2 regions of the Seleniivibrio woodruffii genome follow, and region 2 is predicted to be linked to the other one. Evidence: riboswitches for the same ligand, from Rfam matches in the RefSeq annotation. Region 2 holds a riboswitch; the other holds the start of a gene.
The links. Region 2 has a riboswitch for cobalamin ahead of C8D98_RS03935 (sirohydrochlorin cobaltochelatase). Riboswitches for the same ligand answer to the same signal wherever they lie in the genome.
Positions count from the first base shown of each region.

Region 1: linked by a shared signal. The riboswitch ahead of C8D98_RS05350 (ribonucleoside triphosphate reductase) and the one ahead of C8D98_RS03935 (sirohydrochlorin cobaltochelatase) in region 2 are both predicted to bind cobalamin.

Region 1 is NZ_SMGG01000003.1:1,128,954-1,136,271, reverse strand. Features, by position in the region: gene C8D98_RS05360 (anaerobic ribonucleoside-triphosphate reductase activating protein) at 1-561, opposite strand, end outside; partial or broken gene C8D98_RS05350 (ribonucleoside triphosphate reductase) at 561-2,772, opposite strand; cobalamin riboswitch at 2,865-3,057, opposite strand; gene C8D98_RS05345 (ABC transporter substrate-binding protein) at 3,368-4,633, shown strand; gene C8D98_RS05340 (GTP-binding protein) at 4,762-5,466, shown strand; gene C8D98_RS05335 (ATP-binding cassette domain-containing protein) at 5,463-6,479, shown strand; gene C8D98_RS05330 (ABC transporter substrate-binding protein) at 6,536-7,318, shown strand, end outside.
Region 2 is NZ_SMGG01000003.1:819,327-826,644, forward strand. Features, by position in the region: gene C8D98_RS03925 (hypothetical protein) at 1-124, shown strand, start outside; gene C8D98_RS03930 (AAA family ATPase) at 121-3,315, opposite strand; cobalamin riboswitch at 3,568-3,749, shown strand; gene C8D98_RS03935 (sirohydrochlorin cobaltochelatase) at 3,821-4,789, shown strand; gene cobA (uroporphyrinogen-III C-methyltransferase) at 4,845-5,555, shown strand; gene C8D98_RS03945 (DUF2023 family protein) at 5,560-5,916, opposite strand; gene C8D98_RS03950 (DUF2325 domain-containing protein) at 5,916-6,251, opposite strand; gene C8D98_RS03955 (nitroreductase family protein) at 6,389-6,964, shown strand; gene ruvA (Holliday junction branch migration protein RuvA) at 7,248-7,318, opposite strand, start outside.

The DNA of each region.
Region 1 (7,318 bases), 310 kb from region 2:
AAACAGCGGGGCATCGCCGACATGTTCGGCAACCGAAGCAACATCAGCCTCGGAGGGCATTTTCCAGATGGTATGGCGAATCTCGAAAGGCACACCCGATGTTTTCAGAACATCCAAAGTCCTGAAAAACGAATCAAGTTTATGGTTAGTGCGCACGATGGCTTTCAGGTCGACATCGTTGAACGCCTTCAGGTCAACGGCCACATAGTCAACGAGACCTGCCGACAGAACCTTTTTGAGCCTGTTGGGCAGAAAGCCGTTGGTGTCTAATTTGACAGCAAGTCCCATATCAACGATGCCCTTTAGAAAGCCCGCGATATCGTCAGCCAAAAGAGGCTCGCCGCCGGTGAGGGCGACGGCCTCAATGTCTTTGCCTTTCAGATAGTCCAGAAAATCGGGCAGTCTGTTCGACCCTTTTCTGCCCGCAACCAGTGCGGGGTTGTGGCAATATCTGCATCTCAGGTTGCACCCGTGGGTAAAGGCTATGGATGAGATCTTTCCGGGATACTCCATGAGGCTCACATGCTGATAGTCTGCCAGAAAAAAGTCTTCAACTGCCATTACTTAACCTGAAAGGTCTCTCTGTGTTCAAATTCTTCCTTTTTGCCTTCGTTCCATTGTTTAACGGGGCTGTGGTAGCCCACCACACGGCTGTAAACATCACAGGGAGTTCCTTTGACATTTTCCAGTTCCGCTTGCAGTTCCTGAAGTTTTTCTTTTTTATCCATTAGATACCTCCTGTTCTATTTCCGCTTTTATCCGCTCGATCTGGCGGTTTATCTCATGTTTTTTGTCCTCTTCGCAGAGGGGGCATTCCCTGTGTTCGCCTTTGATGTAGCCATGGACAGGGCACACTGAGAATGTCGGGGTTATTGTGATATAGGGCATCGCATAGGTGCTTGTGATGTTCTCCAGCAGTTTAGCCACGGTTTCGGGGTTGTCCACAGCCTCGCCGAGGAAGACATGGAAAACTGTTCCGCCGGTGTATAGCGGCTGCAGTTTATCCTGATGTGACATCGCCTTGAACAGGTCACGGGTCTGTTCCACCGGAATCTGTGTTGAGTTGGTGTAGTAGGGTCTCTCCGCCGAACCGGAAGTCACGATACCGTCGAAGTCGGAAACATCCTTTTTGGCAAGGCGGTATGATGTTCCTTCGGCGGGCGTTGCCTCAAGGTTATAGAGCATGTCGTCTTCGTTCTGGAAATCTGCCAGTTTGTCCCGCATGAAGTTCAGCACTTTGACTGAGAACTCAAGCCCCTGCTCGTGCATTATGTCCACACCGAGGAAGTTCAGCAGGCACTCGTTCATTCCGATTATGCCTATGGTGTTGAAATGGTTTTTCCAGTACTGACCGTGCTGTGCGTAAATATCGGACAGATAGTGTTTCGAGTAGGGATAAAGCCCGTTGGCGGTGAGCTTTTCCAGTGATTTTCTTTTGATTCGAAGCCCCTCTCTGGCCAACTCCATCAGCTTTGACAGCCTGTCGAAAAATTCCGCCTCATTTCCTGCAGTAAAGCCCAGTCTGGGCAGGTTTATGGTAACAACGCCTATAGAACCTGTCAGCGGGTTCGCACCGAACAGACCGCCGCCCCGTTTGCGAAGCTCACGGTTGTCCAGTCTCAGACGACAGCACATACTGCGTGCATCATCGGGGCTCATGTCGCTGTTGACGAAGTTTGCGAAATAGGGAGTGCCGTATTTAGCGGTTATCTTCATCAGGTCGGTGACTATGGGGTGGTTCCAGTCGAAATTCTTGTCAACGTTGTAGGTGGGGATGGGGAAGGTAAACACCCTGCCCTTTGCGTCCCCCTCCTGCATAACCTCGATAAAGGCTTTGTTGAACAGGAACATCTCCTCCTGAAATTCGCCGTAGGTGCGCTCCTGCGGCATGCCCCCGATAACGACTGCTTCGTCACGGAACGCCTTGGGAACGTACAGATCCATGGTCAGGTTGGTGAAGGGCGTCTGAAAGCCCACACGGGTAGGCACGTTCAGGTTGAAAATGAACTCCTGCATGGCCTGTTTCACTTCCGAATAGGAGAGTTTGTCATAGGCTATGAAGGGAGCAAGGAGGGTGTCGAAGTTTGAGAACGCCTGTGCACCCGCCGCCTCGCCTTGCAAAGTGTAAAAAAAGTTTACAATCTGACCAAGAGCAGAGCGGAAATGTTTGGGCGGTCTGCTCTCAACTTTTCCAGTCACGCCGCCGAAACCACGGGTCAGAAGATCTTTCAGATCCCACCCGCAGCAGTAGACAGCCAGAAGACCAAGGTCGTGGATGTGATATTCGCCGTTGACGTGAGCTTCCTGAACGTTCTGGGGATATATTTTGTTCAGCCAGTATTTGGCGGTTATCTTTGATGAGATATAGTTGTTCAGGCCTTGCAGGGCATAGGTTGTGTTGCTGTTTTCGTTCACCCGCCAGTCGCTGCCGCCCAGATACTCCTCCACTATGGATTCCAGACCGCCGAACGCTTCCTTCAGGTCACGCATCTCCGATCTCTGTTTTCTGTAGATGATGTATGCTTTTGCGGTTTTGGCGTGTCCGGACTCGATGAGAACCTTCTCAACCTCGTCCTGAATCTCTTCAACGGACACAGCTCCGTAATGGCCGTATTTGTCGGTTATGCGTCTGCAAACCTTGATGGACAATGCCGACGCTATGTTTCTGTCGGTTCCGCCCACCGCCTTTGCGGCCTTGTAGATTGCGTTGGCTATTCGCTCCGCATCGAACGGAACAAAGCGGCCGTCACGCTTGCTGACCTTCTCTATCATGTTTCCTCCTTTGGGCACAACTGGAGGACATGACAATTAGACTATGAAAAGTATGATTGAAATTAATGGAATGACGCAAGATCATCCATCCCTCCGCTGGTTACTTCGGGGCAGGTATCCTGACTCTCCATCAACCTACTCTCTCCGTCTTCCCGCTTTAAGGCAGTGACTTCATTGGAGATTTCGTCCGGATTACAGTTGCGGGGGCAGTGCCGGAGTTTAACCGGACTTCCCTGATTCCCGATAGGCTATTCTGCATAATGGGGCTGAAAAAGTCAACGGAACTTTTAGATAACTTTAACCGTGTCGGCTATCTCATCGAAAAGCCTTTCGGCTGTTTTTGCGGTTCTGAAAACAATGACAGCGGCGGCGGCTATTAAAAAAATAACACTCATGTCGTCACCTCGTTATTTTCGTTTAATCTATAACACGAGTAACATAAAACTTTCCGTAATTTGTCAGATATCGGTTATATTTTAACTCTGAAAAAACTGTTTGCCAATCGGGCTTTTAGGCTATATTAAAGGATATCTTTTGTGGGGAAGGATATACCATCAGACTGCGTCCGCATTTTGCGGGCTCACGGAGGAATATTATGCCCCTTGTCACACGGGAAATGACCCTTTCCGAGATCATCTCCGCCTATCCGGACACCAGAGCCGTTTTCGCATCCAACGGACTGCCACTTGAGCAGACAAACCACCTGTTTCTGACCGCTCTCACTGTGGAATCATTTATGTCGCTTCGCAATATCAACCCCGAAATATTCCTGAAGCTGTTAAACGATACCGCAGAAGCCTCGTCCGAGGTAAAAATCCTTTATACGGACGAAACGCCCGTTGTCCGCACGGATTTTCTGGGCTACGTCGTCTGTCCGTTCAAACACCTTTACAAAGAAGCGTTCGAAAAGAAACTCCACGGACATTACGACAGAACAGGCGAAAAGCTCGTCAGTTTCGTGCCTATGGGCTGCGGAGGCCCCGACCCATACGAATATATCTGGGACACTGAGAACATTGACGAACTGCCTGACGCCATAGCCTCAATAGGCTTCGGCAACTTCTGGCGGAAAGAGTTCAGGGAGCGGTTTCTGGACAACGGAAAGTTCATTGCCGTTGAGCGTCCGCCTCTGCACGACGTTTTCAAAGAGCTTGAAGACCCGCTGAAACAATACACCATCTATTCGGTGTCAGCCTATGTCATCCTTGTCGACCATAAGAAGCTGGGCGATCTGCCCGTGCCGAAAACGTGGCTGGACATCGCAAACCCCATATACAAAGACAACGTGATAATCAGCGGAAGTGACGACGAGATAAACGAAGTTTTCCTGATGCACATATACAAAGACGGGGGCGAGGAGGCACTGAAAAACCTTGCGCCCAACATAAAGGCCACATGGCACGCATCGCAGATGGCAAAAGCCGCCGGAAGCAGCATGGCAGACGGAGCGGCGATATACGTTCTGGCGTGGTTCTTTGCCGACACATGCCCAAACACAGACCACATATCAATCATCTTTCCGGAGGACGGAGCCATGATCAGCCCCATGTATATGATGGTGAAAGCGGACAAGGCTGAGCGCATGAAACCCGTTACGGATTTTATGACCGGAGCCGAGATGGGAGCCATCTCCGCAGGTTCTAAATTCCCGCCGCTTTGCCCTGAAATACCGAACATCCTGCCGGAAGGCACAGGGCTGAAATGGTTCGGATGGGACTTTGTCCGTGAAAACGACATGAAGGTGCTTGCGGAAGAGCTGAACGCCAGACTGGCGAAATACCGCAGGAAATGCGGATCGGTGAACCTGCTGAAACCCAGCCCATCGAAAAAGGGATTTAAAAGGATGATGGTGAAGGGGTAATTGACACTGCTCAATATGGAAGACTGCCGCGTCAGCCTTAAGGCTTCCTCGCAGAGACGTCTTTGCGAGCAAAGCGAAGCAACCTTCCAAGTCTGCATTGAGATAATTGGCTAATATGAGGAAAACAAATGAAACTGGTAACAGTGGCCGGCCCGCCGTCTGCGGGAAAAACGGCCGTAATAATAAAAACTGCGGTTCATCTTAAAAAAACTTTTGCAAAGATAGGGGTGGTGAAGTTCGACTGCCTCTCAACATCCGACCACCTGCATTATGCAAAGGCGGGTATCTCAGTTGTGACAGGGCTTTCGGGCAACCTCTGCCCCGACCACTATTTCGTCAGCAACATCGATGACTGCCTTCAGTGGGCAAAGAAAAAGGGGTTCGACATGCTCATCAGTGAGAGCGCAGGCCTCTGCAACAGGTGCAGCCCACACATAAAGGAGATACCTGCGGTATGCGTCATAGACTGTCTGGCGGGGGCTGAAACCCCGAAAAAGATAGGCCCCATGCTCCGCTATGCCGACACCGTTGCGGTCACCAAAGGGGACATCGTCTCTCAGGCCGAACGGGAGGTATTTTCGTTCAGGGTACGTCAGGCAAACCCGAAGGCTTCAGTTATATTCGTCAACGGCATCACCGGACAGGGCGCATATGACCTTTCCCATGCCTTCACAAAAGCCAAGGACGTGGAAACCCTTGAGGGTGCGAAACTGCGGTTCTCCGTTCCGGCGGCCATCTGCCCCTATTGCGTTGGCGAAATGACCATCGGAAAGGACCACCAGAAGGGCAACGTTAAAAAGATGATATTCAAAGAGGAAGAGGCCGCAGTATGACAGAGCTTATGAACACACCCTTCGCAGTCATTGCGGAGGAACACCCCTATGCTATGGACTATTTCCGCTCGGTGGGGGTAACGGTGACGGATACAGAGATGACACCCAGAGAGGTTATAGACGCTCTGAACCCCGAAGACCTCGAAGACAAGGGGTTTTCCAGAGAACAGATATCGTCCCATTTCATAGAGTTTCTGAAACAGGCGGCAATGCTGAGAAGCACCGCCGAACGCTCCGTACACTCGGTCACTATTTTGGGCGGCCGTGACAAATCCGGCGAACCGGAAAACTTTGAGCTGACGCTGAAACCCGGCGACATAGTCTGCATAGTAGGCACCACAGGCTCAGGGAAAAGCCGTCTGCTGGCGGATATCGAATGTTTCGCACAGAAGGACACCCCGACGGAACGAACTGTGCTTGTTAACGGAAAGATTCTGGACGGTGAGGACAGGTTCAAGCTGGAGAATAAGCTGGTCGCCCAGCTCTCCCAGAACATGAACTTTGTTGTGGACATGAGCGTGGGCGATTTCATAGCAATGCACGCCGCAAGCAGGATGATACCTGATATCGAATCCACGGTAACGGCTGTCATAGCCTGTGCGAACGAGCTTGCGGGCGAGACCTTCTCTCCCGAAACCGCCCTGACACAACTTTCCGGCGGCCAGTCCCGTGCGCTGATGATAGCCGATACGGCAATGCTCAGCTCATCACCGATTGTTCTGATAGACGAAATAGAAAACGCAGGGGTGGACAGAAAAAAAGCCCTCGAACTGCTGGTCAAAGAAGAAAAAATAGTGCTGATGTCAACCCACGACCCCATTCTGGCTCTGATGGGCAACAGAAGGCTTGCGATACACAATGGCGGTGTAAAACGGATAATAGAAACGGACGAGGAGGAGCTGAAAGGGCTTAAGGTGCTTCAGGAGGTGGACGCAAAACTGATGCGGCTTCGCACAATGCTCAGGGCGGGTGAAAAAATCTCTTTGGACATGAAGAAATTTTTTGAAATATAATAATATTTTCTGATACAATTCATTATAAAGTATTATACCCCCATTGGAGATGCCGCTTGAAAAAACATATAATCTGCCTGATGCTGATATTTATATGTTTCCACCTGACTGCGCAGGCCGCTGAAAAGCAGAAGATAACACTTCAGCTCAAGTGGACCCATGCGTTTCAGTTCGCAGGGTATTATGCGGCAAAAGAGAAGGGGTTCTACGACCAGGCAGGGCTTGATGTCACCATCAAGGAAGCACAGCCGGAATCCGATGTTATAAGCGAGGTTTTAAGCGGCAGGGCGCAGTTCGGAACGGGAACCAACAGCCTGCTTCTGGCAAGGCAGGCAGACCAGCCGGTAACTGTTCTTGCAGTTATTTTTCAGCACTCCCCCCTTGTAATACTTGCCCTCACCGATGAAAAAAAGGTCAAAACCATCCACGATCTCGTGGGAAAGCGGATCATGTTTGAAAAGCAGTCGGAAGAGCTTATTGCCTATCTCCAGAGAGAGCGCATCTCCCCCAAGGACATCCGTTTCATCCCTCACAGCTTCGACATCCGCGACCTCACAGAGGGGCGGGTTGATGCCATCTCCGCCTATGTTACCAACGAAACCTTCTATCTGGAAAAGGAGAACATACCCTATCAGGTTCTCGACCCCAGAGCATCCGGCATAGATTTTTACGGTGACAACCTGTTTACCTCCGAATACATGATAAAGAACAATCCGGAGGCGGTGGCCGCCTTCCGCAGTGCATCCCTGAAAGGCTGGCACTATGCCATGACCCATAAGGACGAAGTGGCGGATATAATTTTTTCCAGATATTCCTCAAAGCACCCCAAGGATTTCTAT
Region 2 (7,318 bases):
ACGCATCCGCAAAGAGCGCTCAACAGGCAACACTACCTTTGAGGTGCAGATGACCGAATACGGCAAAGCCGCCGTGACGGCATTTCTGAAGCAGGTGTTCGATACCGACACCATTCCTATTTAAAAAGAATCTGCTGATTTTATGAGATAAATAAGCTCGGCGGCCTCCTGGCCGCTGTAGCCCTCTTTTGCCAGATAGCTGCTGTATGTGTTTATCAGCTCTCTGCATTTCTGTGTTTTTCCCTTTCTGGCGTAATATCTGTAAGCAAGTATCACCATGTCGTTCTCATGCATGTACATGTCCAGACAGCGGGCGAAAAATATCTCCGGATTGAACGCATCGGGCATGAAAGACCCCAGCCCCGTCATTATTCGGAGCATTGAGATGAACGCCACGTCGACCTCACGCCTTTTGTGCTCCACAACGGACACCGAGTTAAGCCCGGGGAAGAATCTGCCTGTAAAGAGAAGCTCCGCTTCGGATATGTATGATGCGCAGAGGACGTATTCTCCCCTGCCGTAGCAGTCGGATGCGGATTTCATTACTGTGCAGAACCGCTCTGCATCGCAGCTTATGTTCGACAGTCTCAGCATTCCGTTCTGGAGGGTTATGTAGTTTTTTGCATCAAGTCCGCCGAAGGTGTCGGATATCATTTTTCTGAATCTGGACAGCAGGTTGTCAAAACTTCTGCGTGCGTTTTCCCTGCTGCTCTCCGGCCACAGATAGGCCTGAATCTGCTCCTGATCTATGGTGAACCCCGGACTTGAAAGGATGACCGCCAGCATTATGCGGAAATGGCCGCTTATGTCGGTGCAGTCCAGAGAGAACGAGCCTACGGAAATGGATATGTTATCCAGCGTTTTGACGTGCATAACGGGTATGGGGCGCAGGTGTTTGTCGAACGCTATGTCCAGTCTGCTGAACGCCGTTTCGGTGACAAACCCTGTCAGAAGAGGTTCGGAGACCGTGTAGGAAAAAACGTTGTGCATCACCTCCGGCAGAACCGAGCTGAGGTGCAGATATCCGGTCTTTTTCATCAGCCGCACGGCGAAAACTGCGTGTTCCCTGGCTTTGACCCTGTCCCCTATGTTGTTGTGGAGATAGGAGAGGTATGCGTGCGCACCTGCGGCGGCGTTGTCGTTTATGGGATGTCGCTCCTGATTTGCGGCCTTTATGAGATGCTGCATGGCCTTTTTATAGTTGCCCAGCAGTGTGTAGGCTCCTCCGGCAGCCAGCTCGGAGAAGGCGGGGAAGAAGCTGTTTATTTCCGAAGTCTGACGTATCTTTATGGACATTTCGGCGGCGGCGGCCGCAGAGTCGTCACATTCGTAGGCCAGAGTGATGGCTTTCATGCTCAGAATAACGGACGAGGCATGCTCGGGAAGGTTATCCAGAATGCTTTCGCTGTATTTTTTCAGAATGCGCTTTGCGTAGTCCATTTTTCCGCACCCCAAAGCATATTCCAGTTCGCATACGTCGGCAAACGCCAGCAGGCGGGGGCTGTTTTCCAGATGGAGGCGGAATTTCTTCCGGATTATGCTCATGATGGTGTGCAGGGCGGCGAACTGGCCTGTCAGAGCGAAGAAATAGAGCATTGCGCTCACCAGCCACAGCTTGAAAAAAGCTCCGTCCCTGTCGCTTCCCAGTTTCAGAATTATCATGTTGCAGTATTTTTCGGCCATTTTCCTGTCGCAAAGGGTCAGGTATGCGGAGACGTACAGGGTGTATATGAAAGTTCTGTAAGGTTCGATGTGATATTTTTCGGCGATGCTCAGTGCACGGTTCAGGTATTCTATTGCGGTGTTACCGTCTGCAAAATATACGCATCCCTGTGCGTATGTTGCGCAGACGGTCATTTTAACGGGTTCGCTCAGCTCGTCGCATGCATCGCTCATCATGGTGCGCACCGAGCCGAAATAACGCTCGGCCTCTTTCAGGTTGCCGTCGATTCCGCAGTAGAAGCTCAGCAGGCCGCATGCGGAGATTATACTGCCGACCCTGCTGCCGTATGCCGTAAAGGTATCCAGCGTCTGAAGAAAAATGTCCCTTGTTTTGTCGGGGCTGACCGACAGCAGGACGTGCCCGAAGGCCAGAGGGAGCCATGCCTTGTTTCTGTATACGTCCGCAGGAACGCCGGCGAGTATGTCAGAAATGCCGGATTTTGATTCGGCCAGTATTACATCCTGAAAATTCTTCTGAATGTAGTCCTCCAGACGGTCATAGTTTTCCGCCTGAATAAGGTATTCCGCAACTGCGGAGAGGTTCTTCTTTTCAGCCTCCAGGTCCGCCGCCGTTTCATAAAACTTTTTCCGTTCGGCTTCGGAAAGTCTTGCCGAGGCCTCGGCTTTCAGCCATTCACGAAAAAGTCCGTGGAACCTGAACTGGTTTTCCCTGCTTTTATAAAGGAAAAGATTCTCCGAAAGCATCTGCTGAATTACCTTGTCCGTTCTCCCTGTGGGGTCGGTTTTAGCCGTCAGCTGAGGGCTGAAGGAGGGTATCAGGGAGAGAGCAAGAACGTTGTGGAAATCTTTGTTTATGTGATGGTTTATGGCTGACGAGAAGAGGGCGTCGCATGCGCCTGCGGCAAATGTGTCAGAGTAGGTGCTCCTGCTGTCCGAAGTTCTCATTGCGTTCAGCACGGCGACAATACAGCCGATGTGTCCTTCTGCGGCGGTGCGGAGTCTCTCAAGACCCATAAAAACATCCCTGTCTTCAAGCATCTGTGCCGAAAGTGCACGGAATTCCTCTCCGGATAGTTTCAGATAGTCCTCATCAATAACGTGGGAGCTTTTCAGGAGTTTTCCTTTAACGGGCTGGAAGCCACTGTTTCTGGTGCTGCACAGCGCAAAGGAGAGCAGGCCGCCTGCGGCGGACAGCATCGATGTTATGCCCAGAGCGGTCACGCCTATTGAGGGCAGAATATGTATATCATCCAGAATTATCAGCTTGCGGTATCTGATGGCCTTTTTATATTCCCTCAGCATGTCGTTCAGCAGGGTTTCCGTTTCCAGAGGATCGATTCCCCCTGAAAGTGCTTTTTCAGCGGATTCGGATGTGAACTTCGGTGAGGAGCGTTTCAGTTCGCCGTAGAAATTGCGGCAGAAGTCCGCAGGATTTTTGTCTGCGGCGGTGATTCGGTATGTTATAACCCTGTCGAAGCAGACACGGCCGAACTCACCTGCAAACCATGTTTTTCCGCATCCGGGCGGGCCTGTCAGTATGAAAATGTTCTTAGACTGAACCCTCGGAACGAGTGCGGAAATTTTGGCTTCTCTGGGGTGGAAATAATGACCGGACTGAATTTGTGATTCCATGAATAATTAATAACAAAAGAAGTTCACCGGCGCAACCGTTCTTTTAAGATAAATTTAAGATGTCTGTGTTAAGGTTACGACAAGATAATAACCGGAGTAATTGCAGGTATTCCGGCATTGACCTATTTGGTCTATTATCCCTGAATTCAACTCCTATCTTGTTTCCATTTTTTTAAAACCCCTCCGTACCACCCCTTCGGAGGGGTTTTTCATTGCCCTAAACTTTCTTGACAGATTCCGATTTATCGTTCAAAATCCCATCAAAGCCTGACAAGGGTGCAGGCGGAATAAGGGAAACCGGTTCAAATCCGGTGCTGTCCCGCAGCTGTAAGCCGGACGAAACCCCGAAAATTGTCACTGATCAGGATGATCGGGAAGGCAGGGGAACTAGGACGAAGGCAAGCCAGAATACCTTATCTGCCCATGAACTTTACGAGGATAGAGGAACCCCGTTCCACGTTCAAGAACACCCTGAAAAGCATAATATTTTTAACGGGAGGCGTGTATGCGTACTTTGTTTACGTCCGTACTTATGCTCCTCTTCGCCGCTACAGGTGTTTTTGCATCGGAGGTGGAGATGGAAAAGGACAAAACGGCAGTGGTCATAGCCGCATTCGGCACCACTTATGAATCCTCACTGGATTCACTGCTTAAGATCGAAAAGGACGTTAAGGCGGCGGTGGGCGAAAATGTGCCCGTCCGCATGGCGTTCACATCGAACATCATCAGAAAGGTATGGCACAAAAGACAGGACGATGCCGGATATAAGGCGTCGCACAAAGGCAAAGTGCCCGACTATCTTTATGATGTCAAAAACGTTCTGGGAACAATGGCCGATCTTCAGAACGAAGGCTACCGCAATATTGTGGTTCAGCCGACATATCTGACCGCCGGAGAGGAATATGCCGATCTGGTGGCCTATGTTGAAGGTCTCGGCGGAATAAAGACCATGAAGGACAGATGGAAACCCTTCAATCACCTTGCGGTGGGCGATCCCATTATGGGCAGCTACGACTACAGGGGGAATCTGGAATCGCTGGCAAAGGCTCTGAAAAAGGATATAGATGCGGCAGCGGCCTCGTCTTCCGCCCTTGTTTACATGGGGCATGGGAACGAACACCTTTCCACAGGGGTCTATTACGAGCTTGAAAGACTGCTCAACCAGACCTACCCCAGCGTAAAAAGCTACATAGGGGTTGTGGAGGGGCATCCGGAGCTTGACGAAGTGGTTGAGAAACTGAAAAGGGATAAAGTTAAAAAAGTTCTGCTTAAGCCGTTGATGATAGTTGCGGGCGACCACGCCAACAACGATATGGCGGGTGATGAGGATGATTCATGGAAAGTTGTTCTCACCAAGGCAGGAATAAAGGTCAATCCGGTTCTGGAAGGGCTTGGCGACAATTCCGAAGTTCGCGGGATAATCGTTGACAACCTGCTGAAAGCGGCCAAAGAAGCGGATATAGAGCTTAAATAACAACTAACTGTGTCGGAGTGACCTCACACTCCGGCACGTTTTTTAAGAGATAAAGATGAAGAGTGAACTGATAATAATCGGAGCCGGGCTGGGCGCAAAATCCATCACACTGGAAGGTGTCGAAGCTCTGAAAAGTGCTGACAGTGTGCTTTACGACAGACTGGTGCATCCGGATGTGATAGATATGATCCCCGATACGGCCGAGGCTGTCAGCGTGGGCAAGAATCCCTATGCGAAAAACTGCATCCGTCAGGAGGAGATAAACTCCGCCATTGAGGAGCATCTTAAAAGGCACAGACGGGTGGTCAGGCTCAAAGGCGGCGACAGCACACTGTTTGCCCGTTCCCTTGAGGAGACTGAAACTGCGGAAAAGTGCGGGGCTTCATCAAAGATAATTCCGGGTGTGACATCGGCATCAACCCTTGCGGCGAAGATGTCTCAGGCGCTCACCGACAGAAGAACCGTTTCCGGCTGTGTGTTCATCACAGGACACTCAAAGAACGGCGACTGTCCGTACAGCTTTAAGGCTCTGGCGGAACTGGGACTGACCATCGTAGTTTACATGGGTGTCAGGAACGGCGGATATATCGCCTCGGAGCTGATTAAGCACGGGATGAGCGGAAACACTCAGGTGCTTATAGGCAGTAAGCTGGAATCACCGGAGGAGAGACTCTGCGTGACCACACTTGCTTCGCTTGGTGACGTTCTGGCCACAGGGGACTATGACCATCCTGCCACCATCATCATTGGTGACGTTACGGGGTAGTCAATTATCCGCAGCAGGCTGCACAGAACTGTTTTTCTATATTTCCGAGATATCTTTCGCACTGTTTGGTTATGTCATAACCGAGCAGAACGCCGAGAATGAAATCCTCTTTTTCGTCAAAACCGTTCAGCGGCTTGTCACCGAAGCTTTTTACAATGCTGATGCAGGGGCAGTCGCCGAAGAAAAAGTTTATACGACCCTCTTTAGCAGGCGTTTCGTGCCATGTTATATTTCCGCGTCTAAGTTTCCCGCGGCAGGCCTCCGCATCCGATTCTCTCGCTGTGTAGAGAACCAGACGGCGGATACCCTTCTTATATTCATAAAGCAGATGGGAAAAGAGTCTGTTGTCAGCCTGTCCCATCAGTTGGCCTTTCTGCCTTCAGCGTGAAGCAGGCAGCCTTTGCAGTTCTCTTTGCACTCCATAGCTTCTCTGATCATTCCGCTTACGGATTCGGGGCTTGTTTTGTCTGTGCAGATGAACGGGATGTCGTGTCTGCGGCAGATATTTTTTGCTTTATTTATCATGTTGTGGCTGGACAGTGTTGTCAGGAAAACCACGCAGTTTGTGCATTTTATGCTGTTTTCGAAAGAGCTGTTCATTTCGTTGAACACTTTCGCTTTATATCCCATCTGTTTGCATGCTGAAAGATATTCGTTTTCTCTTCTCTGCAGGCCGCCTATTATGCATACTTTCATAAATTTAGCCTCCTATGTGCTGAATAATGATATTGATTCTTAATATCAATAAGAGTAAAAGTCAACAGGTTTTTTCTATTTATTTTGAGATTCAGCAGGATTAGAATAAAATTTAACAATTTCATAAGAGGGACAGAATGCTTGAACTTATAAAAAAGACCCGTTCATACAGAAGGTTTGACCATTCCAGAAAGCTGGATGACGCTTTTCTGGCGGAACTTGTGGATGCGGCCAGACTGGCGCAGAGTGCGGCCAATGCACAGCCCCTCAGATATGTCACCGTGAACAGCCCTGAGTATGTTGATAAGATATTTCCGCACCTGCGCTGGGCGGGCAAGCTGAAAGACTGGGACGGTCCAGTCGAGTCGGAACGCCCGGTGGCCTATATTGCAGTGTACGGCGACAGCGAGGCCAAGCCATCGTCCTTCGCACAGGTGGATTCGGGAATTGCCATGCAGAACATCTGCCTGACAGCCATGAGCAAAGGGGTGGGCAGCTGTATGTTCGGCAGTATCATAAAGAATGAAATTAACCGGATTCTGGGTGTCACGGATGAACGTTACAGCCTTTTGTGGGTGATTGCTCTGGGATATCCTGTTGAGAATGTAGTGCTGGTTGATAATACGGGCGATCTTTCATACTACAGAGATGCGGACGGCAACCACTATGTGCCGAAACACAGGCACGATGAGGTTCTGCTGGGGAAGTTTTGAGTGATGATGTAAAATATCCTTCTCTGTGAGGGCTTTAGCCCGTGGCAGTCTTCCATATTCGGGCAGACCGCCGCTTAATCGCATCTGTATTTGGAAGATTGCTTCGTTATTACATTCCTCGCAATGACGCAAAATCTCCGTCACTCTATTCGACAATTAATTAATATGGACTCATACAGCCTTCGGCTAGTGAACGGAGTGAAGAGTCTCAGCAGAAGAGAGATTCTTCGGTTGAAGCCTCAGAATGACGGGCTAATAGCCGAATAGAATGACCTATAAAAAACTACTGTGAAAGTTCCTTGAGTGCCAGCCTGAACAGTTCCTCGAAAGGTGTTCCGGGTTTATAAATCTTGG